2 regions of the Streptomyces sp. NPDC098781 genome follow, and region 1 is predicted to be linked to the other one. Evidence: riboswitches for the same ligand, from Rfam matches in the RefSeq annotation. Region 1 holds a riboswitch; the other holds the start of a gene.
The links. Region 1 has a riboswitch for cobalamin ahead of ACIQWG_RS00500 (CbtB-domain containing protein). Riboswitches for the same ligand answer to the same signal wherever they lie in the genome.
Positions count from the first base shown of each region.

Region 1 (4,168 bases):
TCGTACGCCTGTCCTCAGCGCCGGATCAGCTCACCGTACGCTCCCTCTCGGACGGAGACCCGAATCCGCGACGGCACCAGGAGGCGTCACCCGTGGCCAGCCGAATCATGCTCATCTCTCCCGCCACGAGCCGGTCGCTGCGGCAGGCCCGTTTCGACGACGGCGTGGGGATCGACGACGCGGGGACGGCTCGGGCCCGTGCGGCGGCCGGGGCGCTGCCCTCGGGTGGGCGTGTCGTGGCGTCCGGGAGTGTGCGGTGCGGGGAGACGGCCGTGGCCCTGGGGCTCCATGGCGAGGAGGTGGCGGATCTGGCACCCCTGGACGTGGGCCGGTGGCGAGGCCTGGTGCTGGACGAGGTCGCCGCCGCCGAGCCGGAGTCGATGGCGCGGTGGCTGAGCGATCCGGCCTGCGCTCCGCACGGCGGGGAGTCGGTCGAGGATGTCTGCGCTCGGGTCGGGCGCTGGCTGGACGCCGGCCGGGAGACGGACGGGCGGGTGCTCGCCGTGGTGGAGCCGGAGGTCGTGCGAGCCGCCGTCGTCCACGCACTGCGCCTGCCGTCCGCGGCCTTCTGGCGGCTGGACGTCCCCCCGCTGACGGCGACGGAACTCAGTGGCCGGTCCGGGCGCTGGAATCTGCGGCTGGGGCGCCCGCTGGACGTGCCGGAGACCGACGGCGCTGCGTAGCCGAACCGGTTCAGGAGGCCAGGTCGCGGTGGCGCCGGAGCAGGTTCGCGATCGCGCAGCGCAGACAGCCGACGGGCGCGTCCGACGTCCTGGACCCATCGGCCGGACACGGTGCCGGCGCTTCCTCCGGGCCGGACCCGGGCTGTTCGCCGCAGCCCGCCGGTGAACCGACCAGAAGCTCCAGCTCTTCGAGCAACTGCTCAGTGCGCCTGGCCCGTTGAGCGAGCACGCGCACCCGGGCGCTCTGGCCGCCGATCTGCCGGCGACTGGCGATCAGTTGCTCGTACTCCTCGACCGTGAGCGCAACCGCCTCGCGCCCGCCGAGAGTGATGTGCCGTGGCTGGGGTCGTTTGGCCACTCGGTTCCTCCGCTCCTCGCCCGACTCGTCGTCCCGTCCGACGGTCCCTTCCCATCCATGGAGGATGACCGTGATGCGAAGGGGTTGGTTCACTCACAACGCGAAAGGGCCCCTGGATGGTTCCACGGGCCCTCGAACGTCCGGCGGATCAGGTCAGTTGGGAGCGGTGACGGGCCCGCTCACGGCCGCTGTCGCGGGCTTGGGATCGAGCAGACGCTCGGCCAGCTCGCCGAACAGCAAGCCGAATCCGGTCCACAGCGTGACCTGGATGGCCAGCGCGGACAGCCGGAACCGCCACAGCACGGAGGCCGGGAAACCGGCCGGCACCTCGTCGATGACCGGAAGGACCGCGTACGCGATCCCGATGACCAGGGCGAAGGCGGCCACCGCCGAGACCGTCGCCCACCACGCCCCCGTCGCGGGCGCCAGTCGCCTGCCCAGGAGGGTGGCGGCGATCGCCAGCAGCACACTGAGCAGCATCATCAGGAAGTACAGGGTGGTCCGCTTGCCGATGGTGTCGGGGTCGCCGACGGCCGGCGGGTTGGCCGGGTACTTCAGGAACGGCACCACGTAGACGGCGAGCAGCGCACAGCCGGACAGCAGCAGTGCGGTGGCCCGCGGACCGAAGCGGCCCACCCGTCCGAGGGCGAAGCAGTACGCCAGGGCGGCGATACCGCCGAAGGCGACCCCGTAGATCAGGACGCCGGTGGCCAGTCCCGCGGTGGACTGAACGGAGCGGGAGACGATCTCCATCTCGTGCTCGTGGGAGTGGGCCTCCTCGAAGCCGATCGCCCTGTCCACGTTCGGTTCACCGAGGAAGTACGCGACGACGAGGGCGAGCACGCCGGCGGCGAGGCCGGCGAGCATGCCGCGCACGAGCAGGTTTCTGACGGTTGCGGAGTTCATGAGGGTGTCGGCTCCCCGGTGTCAGTGGCAGGGGAAGCCGAGCAGGTGGCGGGCGTCGTGCACCCACTCGTGGACGTCCTCGCCGGAGACGACGGAGGTGGCGCCCTGCTCGGCGCCGACGAAGTACAGCAGGACCAGCATCAGGATGCCGAAGAAGACCGCCCACGGGACGATCGCGCCGATCGGCAGCTTGGCGGGGAGAGCGGCGGTGGTGGCTGTCGGCGGGGCGACATGCTGCGCCATGGCAGGGCCTCCTTAAGGGAGTTCGCGTCCCATCTGGGTGAAGCACAGGACGACGGGCCCGGGTCTGACTCACGGTGTGCCCCGGGATGGGGCACACCGTTCACAGTGGCGCGACCGTGCCGGATTCCCACCGGCTTCCGTGGCGCCGTCGTCGATATCGAGACGACGCTACCCCTCGGCCGGTGTGAGACCTATACCGAGTCGACCGGTGGGAACCGGCTCTCACCCTGCTCTCACCGCGCGCTTACCTGTGGCCGAAGGAGGGCGGTCGTTTGTCGACGAAGGCGTCCATGCCCTCCTTCTGGTCCGCCGTCGCGAACACCGCGTGGAAGAGCCGCCGTTCGAAGCGGACTCCCTCCGCGAGCGTCGTCTCGAAGGACCGTGCCACCGCCTCCTTGGCCATCATCGCGACCGGCAGCGACATGCCCGCCACGGTCTCGGCGACGTTCAGGGCCTCCCCGATCAATTCGTCGGCGGGCACGATCCGCGAGACCAGTCCCGCACGCTCGGCCTCGGCGGCGTCCATGGTGCGCCCGGTCAGGCACAGTTCCATGGCCTTGGCCTTGCCGACCGCCCGCGTGAGCCGCTGCGAGCCGCCGATGCCGGGGATGACGCCGAGCTTGATCTCGGGCTGCCCGAACACGGCGGTGTCGGCGGCGAGCAGGATGTCGCAGAGCATCGCCAGTTCGCAGCCGCCGCCCAGCGCGTACCCGGAGACCGCGGCGACGGTCGGTGTGCGCAGCTGCCCCAGCCGGTCCCAGGCCGTGAACCAGTCGCTCAGGTACATGTCCATGTACCCCTGCGGCCGCATCTCCTTGATGTCGGCCCCGGCCGCGAACGCCTTCGCCGAACCGGTGATCACGATGCAGCCGCAGTCGGGGTCCCGGTCCAGGGCCTCGGTGGCGGCGACGACCTCCTCCATCACCTTGAGGTTGAGGGCGTTGAGTGCCTTGGGGCGGTTGAGGGTGAGCAGGGCGGTACGGCCCTTGCGCTCGACGAGGATCGTCTCGTACGCCTCGTCCGTGCTGTCCGTGCTGTCCGTGCTGTCCGTGCTCATGGCTTCTCCCCACTCTGCTTCCTGATGGTCCGCACGATCCCGGAGAAGTCCTCGTCCGCTCCGTCCCCTTCGGCGTACGCGGCGTACAACTCGGCCGCGCGCAACCCGAGTTCCGCCCGCACCCCGCCTTCCCGCAGGGCGTTGGCCGCCAGTCCCAGGTCCTTGGCCATCAGCGGGGCGGCGAAGCCGGGGCGGTAGTCGCGGTTGGCGGGGCTGCCCGGCACCGGGCCCGGCACCGGGCAGTTGACGGTCAGCGCCCAGCACTGCCCGGACGCGGTGGACGCCACGTCGTACAGGGCCTGATGGGACAGTCCGAGGCTCTCGGCGAGTACGAAAGCCTCGCTGACGGCGATCATCGACACACCGAGGATCATGTTGTTGCAGATCTTGGCCGCCTGCCCGGCGCCCGCGCCGCCGCAGTGCACGGCCCGCTTGCCCATGGCGGCGAGCAGCGGCTCGGCCTCCGCGAACTCGGCCTCCCCGCCGCCCGCCATGAAGGTGAGCGTGGCCGCCTCGGCGCCGACGACCCCGCCGGACACCGGGGCGTCCAGGGCTCGCATGCCGGCGGCGACGGCCTGTTCGTGGGCGGTGCGGGCGTCGGCGACATCGATGGTCGAGCAGTCGACGAAGAGGGTGCCGGGGCGGGCCGCGCCGAGGATGTCGTCGTAGAGGCCGAGCACATGGCGCCCGGCGGGCAGCATGCTGATCACGAGGTCCGCGCCGGCCACGGCCTCGGCGGCCGAGCCGGCGGGCTCGACGCCCTGCCCGGCGGCGGCTTCCACGAGGGCCGGAACCAGGTCGTGGCCGAGGATCCGGTGCCCGGCCTTCGCGAGGTTGGCGGCCATCGGGCCGCCCATGTGCCCCAGTCCGATGAAGGCTACGGTCCTGCTCACCACGGCACCTCCTGAGTGCTCTCGGGCC
Region 1 covers NZ_JBIWAK010000001.1:100,061-104,228, reverse strand. The annotation lists gene ACIQWG_RS00515 (histidine phosphatase family protein) at 93-683, shown strand; gene ACIQWG_RS00510 (hypothetical protein) at 694-1,041, opposite strand; gene ACIQWG_RS00505 (CbtA family protein) at 1,195-1,947, opposite strand; gene ACIQWG_RS00500 (CbtB-domain containing protein) at 1,969-2,190, opposite strand; cobalamin riboswitch at 2,228-2,381, opposite strand; gene ACIQWG_RS00495 (enoyl-CoA hydratase) at 2,435-3,247, opposite strand; gene mmsB (3-hydroxyisobutyrate dehydrogenase) at 3,244-4,140, opposite strand; gene ACIQWG_RS00485 (enoyl-CoA hydratase/isomerase family protein) at 4,137-4,168, opposite strand, start outside.

Region 2 (4,168 bases), on a different contig from region 1:
GCGGGTGGTCGCTGTCGTAACCCCGGTGCGTGGGCAGGTCGAAAGCGACCGACAGGCCCTTCTGGCCGGCCGCCAGGTTGCGCCGGTAGAAGGCGTTGGACTCCTCGGCGGTGGAGAAGCCCGCGTACTGGCGGATCGTCCAGGGCTGGTTGACGTACATCGTCGGGTACGGGCCGCGCAGATACGGCGCCATGCCCGGGTACGTGCCGAGGAAGTCCAGGCCCTCCAGGTCACGGCCGGTGTACAGCGGCTTGACCGCGATGCCCTCCGGGGTCTCCCAGAAGGTCCCGTCGTTCCCGGCGGCCTTCTGCCACTCCTCGGCACCGGCGTCGGTCCTCGGCTCCCCGAGTTCGATCCCGGAGAAGTCGGGGATTCCCATCAGGACACTCCCATGCGGTCGAGGGTGGCGGACAGCACGGCGACGGCGTCACAGCCGGCGAAGACGTACGAGTCGACATCGTGGTGATTCCCGGGCCGCCCGGCGAGGAACACATGCGAGGCGCCGGCCGCCTTCAACCGGCCGGCCTCGGTCCGCGCCTGCTCCTCGTACACGGTGTCACTGGAGCACAGGCAGACCTCGGTGGCACCGCTCTCCTCGAACGTGCCCTCGGTGACCGGCTCGATGCCGCCCGCCTGGAAGAGGTTCGAGGCGAAGGTGAGGCGCGCGGTGTGGGCCGCCGCCGGGCCGAGCGCGGCCAGGAAGACCCGGGGCCGGGAGCCGGTGGCCGCCAGGTGGGCGTCGGAGCGGGCGCGCAGCGCCTCGTACGCCTCGTCGCGCCGCACCCGCGGAAGGCCACCGGAGAGAGGTGCGGGAGCGGGCTCGCGCTTGACGGGCTGCTCGGCGAGGTGGGGGAACTCGCTGACGCCGGTGATGGGTTCGCGGCGCTTGGCGAGCTTGCCGCTGCGCGCCTGCCAGGTGTCGGCGAGGTCCTGGCCGAGCTGTCCGGAGCGCAGCGCGGCCGCCTGTCCGCCGGCCTGCTCGATCCGCTGGAAGAACTCCCAGCCGGCGTGGGCGAGCTCGTCGGTCATCCGCTCCACGTACCAGGAGCCGCCCGCCGGGTCGATCACCCGGGCGAGGTGCGACTCCTCGATGAGGATGGTCGAGGTGTTGCGGGCGATGCGCCGCGCGAACGCGTCCGGCAGGCCGAGCGCGTGGTCGAAGGGCAGCACGGTCACGGAGTCGGCGCCGCCGACGCCGGCGGCCAGCGTGGCGACCGTCGTGCGCAGCATGTTCACCCAGGGGTCGCGGCGCGTCATCATCACCGGCGAGGTGACGGCGTGCTGCACCTGGGCGCTCGGTGCCCCGCACACCTCGGTGACCCGCGCCCACAGCCGGCGCGCGGCCCGCAGCTTGGCGACGGTCAGGAACTGGTCGGCGGTGGCGGCGTACCGGAACTCCAGCTGCGCGGCAGCCTGTTCGACCGTCAGCCCGGCCTCGGTCAGATCCCGCAGATAGGCGACACCGGTCGCCAGCGAGCTGCCCAGCTCCTGGGCCGCCGAGCCACCGGCCTCGTGGTACGGCAGCGCGTCCACGGTCAGGGCCCGCAGCCCCGGGTACTCCTGGGCGCACGCACGGGCCAGCGAGGCGACGGGCGCGAACGCCGAGGACTTTCCGGTACGTGCCTCGTGGCCGAGCGGATCGGCGCCGAGGTTGCCGCGCGCCGCCTCCTTGGCGACGCCCTTCTCCTCGTACAGCCGCAGCAGCTCGCGCGCGGCGGGCTCCACGTCGGCGCCCGCGTCGAGGACGACCGGGGCCAGGTCGAGGTAGACGCCCTCCAGGGCGCGGCCGAGCTCCGCCACCGGGATGCCGCCCTCGCCGAGGACCAGCCAGAGCGAGGTGACGCCGTTCTCCAGGTCGGCCAGCACCACGCCGTCGGTGAGCGCGGAGTGCCGCTGCCGGACGTCCCAGCCGCCGGCCGTGTTCCCCTCGGGGCGACTACCGCGGACGAACGGGGCGAACCCGGGCAGACCGGCGTCGGGCGCGGCGTCGTGCGCGCTGTACAGAGGGCGGGTGCGCAACCCGTCCTCCAGGGCGGTGGACAGGGCTTCTTCCGCGGCCGGGCCCGAGACTTCCTTGCCCGCCTTGCGCAGCACACCCTCCACCAGGTGTTGCCACTGCTCATGGGTCGCGTCAGGGAACTCGGCGGCCAGCGAGAGCCCGTCGTCAGGCAGGACCGTCATGCTCGGATGCTAGGCCAGATCATCAAAGGAGCAGCAGAGGGCACGGCTGTGACCTTGCCCTCTTCCAGATTGTGACCTGGGTCTCCGTCTCCCGTCGGCCCTGGCGGCGACCGGTCGAACGACCCCGCGACAAGGCGGGCTTGATAGCCTCGTCGGGCCAGTCGAGCCACACCCGAGGCCAGGGAATCCGGTGCGAATCCGGAACTGACGCGCAGCGGTGAGGGGGACGGGCGGGGCAACTGCCACTGGGAGACCGGGAAGGCGCCGCGGCCGGACGAACCCGAGTCCGAAGACCTGCTGGCACCTTGGCACCCCCGGGTGCCGAGGTCGTCCGTAGGCCAGGCTCCGCGTACGAGCCCAGACCCCGAGGAAAGCCCTTGCTCCGCACCCCCGCGCTTCTTCTGGCATCCGCCCTGCTCCTCACCGCCTGCGGTTCCTCCGGCGGCGACGACTCGAAGGCGGCGCAGACGTCCGCCGCCGGCTATCCCCGCACGATCGACAACTGCGGCCGGAAGGTCACCCTGAAGTCGGCGCCCCGGCGCGTGGTCTCCCTCAACCAGGGCACCACGGAGATCCTGCTCTCCCTCGGTCTCGCCGACCGTGTCGCCGGTACGGCGACCTGGACGGACCCGGTGATGAAGGGGCTGGAGAAGGCCAACGCCTCCGTGCCGCGGCTCGCGGACGACGCGCCCTCCTTCGAGAAGGTCCTGGACGCCGAACCCGACTTCGTCACCGCCTCCTTCGTCTCCACTCTCGGCAAGGGCGGCGTCGCCACCCGCGAGCAGTTCGAGAAGCTCGGCGTGCCCACCTACGTCTCGCCCTCCGACTGTTCCGCGGGCAAGGACAACGACAGCGGCGGAGACGGATCGCGCAGCAAGCCGCTCACCCTCGACGTCGTGTACGGCGAGATACGCGACCTGGCACGGGCCTTCGGCGTCGACGAGCGCGGCGAGAAGCTCGTCGCCGAGCTGAAGCGGCGGGTACGCGAGGCGACCGACGGTCTGGACGCCTCCGGTGTCTCCCTCATGTACTGGTTCGCCAACTCCCAGTCGCCCTACCTCGCGGGCTGCTGCGGCGCGCCCGGTGCCGTCACCCGTGCCGTGGGCGCCGAGAACACCTTCTCCGACACCCATGACGAATGGCCCCAGATCGGCTGGGAGACGGTCGCCGACCGGGACCCCGACGTCCTCGTGATCGGCGACCTCACCCGCAAGCAGCAGACCGCGGAGAGCGCCGCGGCCAAGATCCGCTTCCTGGAGACCAACCCGGCCACCCGCAACCTGACCGCGGTGAAGAAGAAGCGGTACGTCCTGCTCAGCGGGCAGGCGATGAACCCGTCCATCCGCACGATCGAAGGGATCGAGCAGGTCGCCGCCGGGCTGCGCGACTTCGGGCTCGGCAAGTGAGCGCCCGTACGCTGCTGTTGACCGGCGGCGGGTTCGCCGCGCTGCTCGCTTCGGTGGCCGTCGCGGTGACGATCGGGCCCGCCGACATCTCGACGGCGGACGTGTGGGCCGCGGTCGCCGCCCATCTCGGCCTAGGGGAGAGCACGTTGGCGCCGCTGCGGGACGGCATCGTGTGGAACCTGCGGATGCCGCGCACCCTGCTCGCCGCCGTGTGCGGGGCCGGGCTCGCCGTGTGCGGAGCGGTGATGCAGTCGCTGCTGCGCAATCCGCTGGCCGATCCGTTCGTGCTCGGGGTGTCCTCGGGAGCGTCCACGGGAGCCGTCGCCGTCGTCGTGCTGGGCGTGGGCGGGGGAGTGGTGTCGCTGTCGGCGGGCGCCTTCCTCGGCGCGCTGCTCTCCTTCGCGATGGTCCTGTTGCTCAGCCACTCGCTCGGCGGCAGCACGGACCGGGTGGTGCTGTCCGGGGTGGCCGCCATGCAGCTGTTCTCCGCGCTGACCTCGTTCATCGTGCTGACCTCCGCCGACGCCGAGACCACCCGGGGTGTGCTGTTCTGGCTGCTGGGCTCGCTCACCGGCGCCGAC
Region 2 covers NZ_JBIWAK010000008.1:158,278-162,445, forward strand. The annotation lists gene scpA (methylmalonyl-CoA mutase) at 1-379, opposite strand, end outside; gene ACIQWG_RS30010 (methylmalonyl-CoA mutase family protein) at 379-2,181, opposite strand; cobalamin riboswitch at 2,323-2,498, shown strand; gene ACIQWG_RS30015 (ABC transporter substrate-binding protein) at 2,559-3,587, shown strand; gene ACIQWG_RS30020 (FecCD family ABC transporter permease) at 3,584-4,168, shown strand, end outside.
Region 2: it holds a riboswitch for cobalamin, as region 1 does, so the genes downstream of both, ACIQWG_RS30015 (ABC transporter substrate-binding protein) here and ACIQWG_RS00500 (CbtB-domain containing protein) in region 1, are expected to answer to the same signal.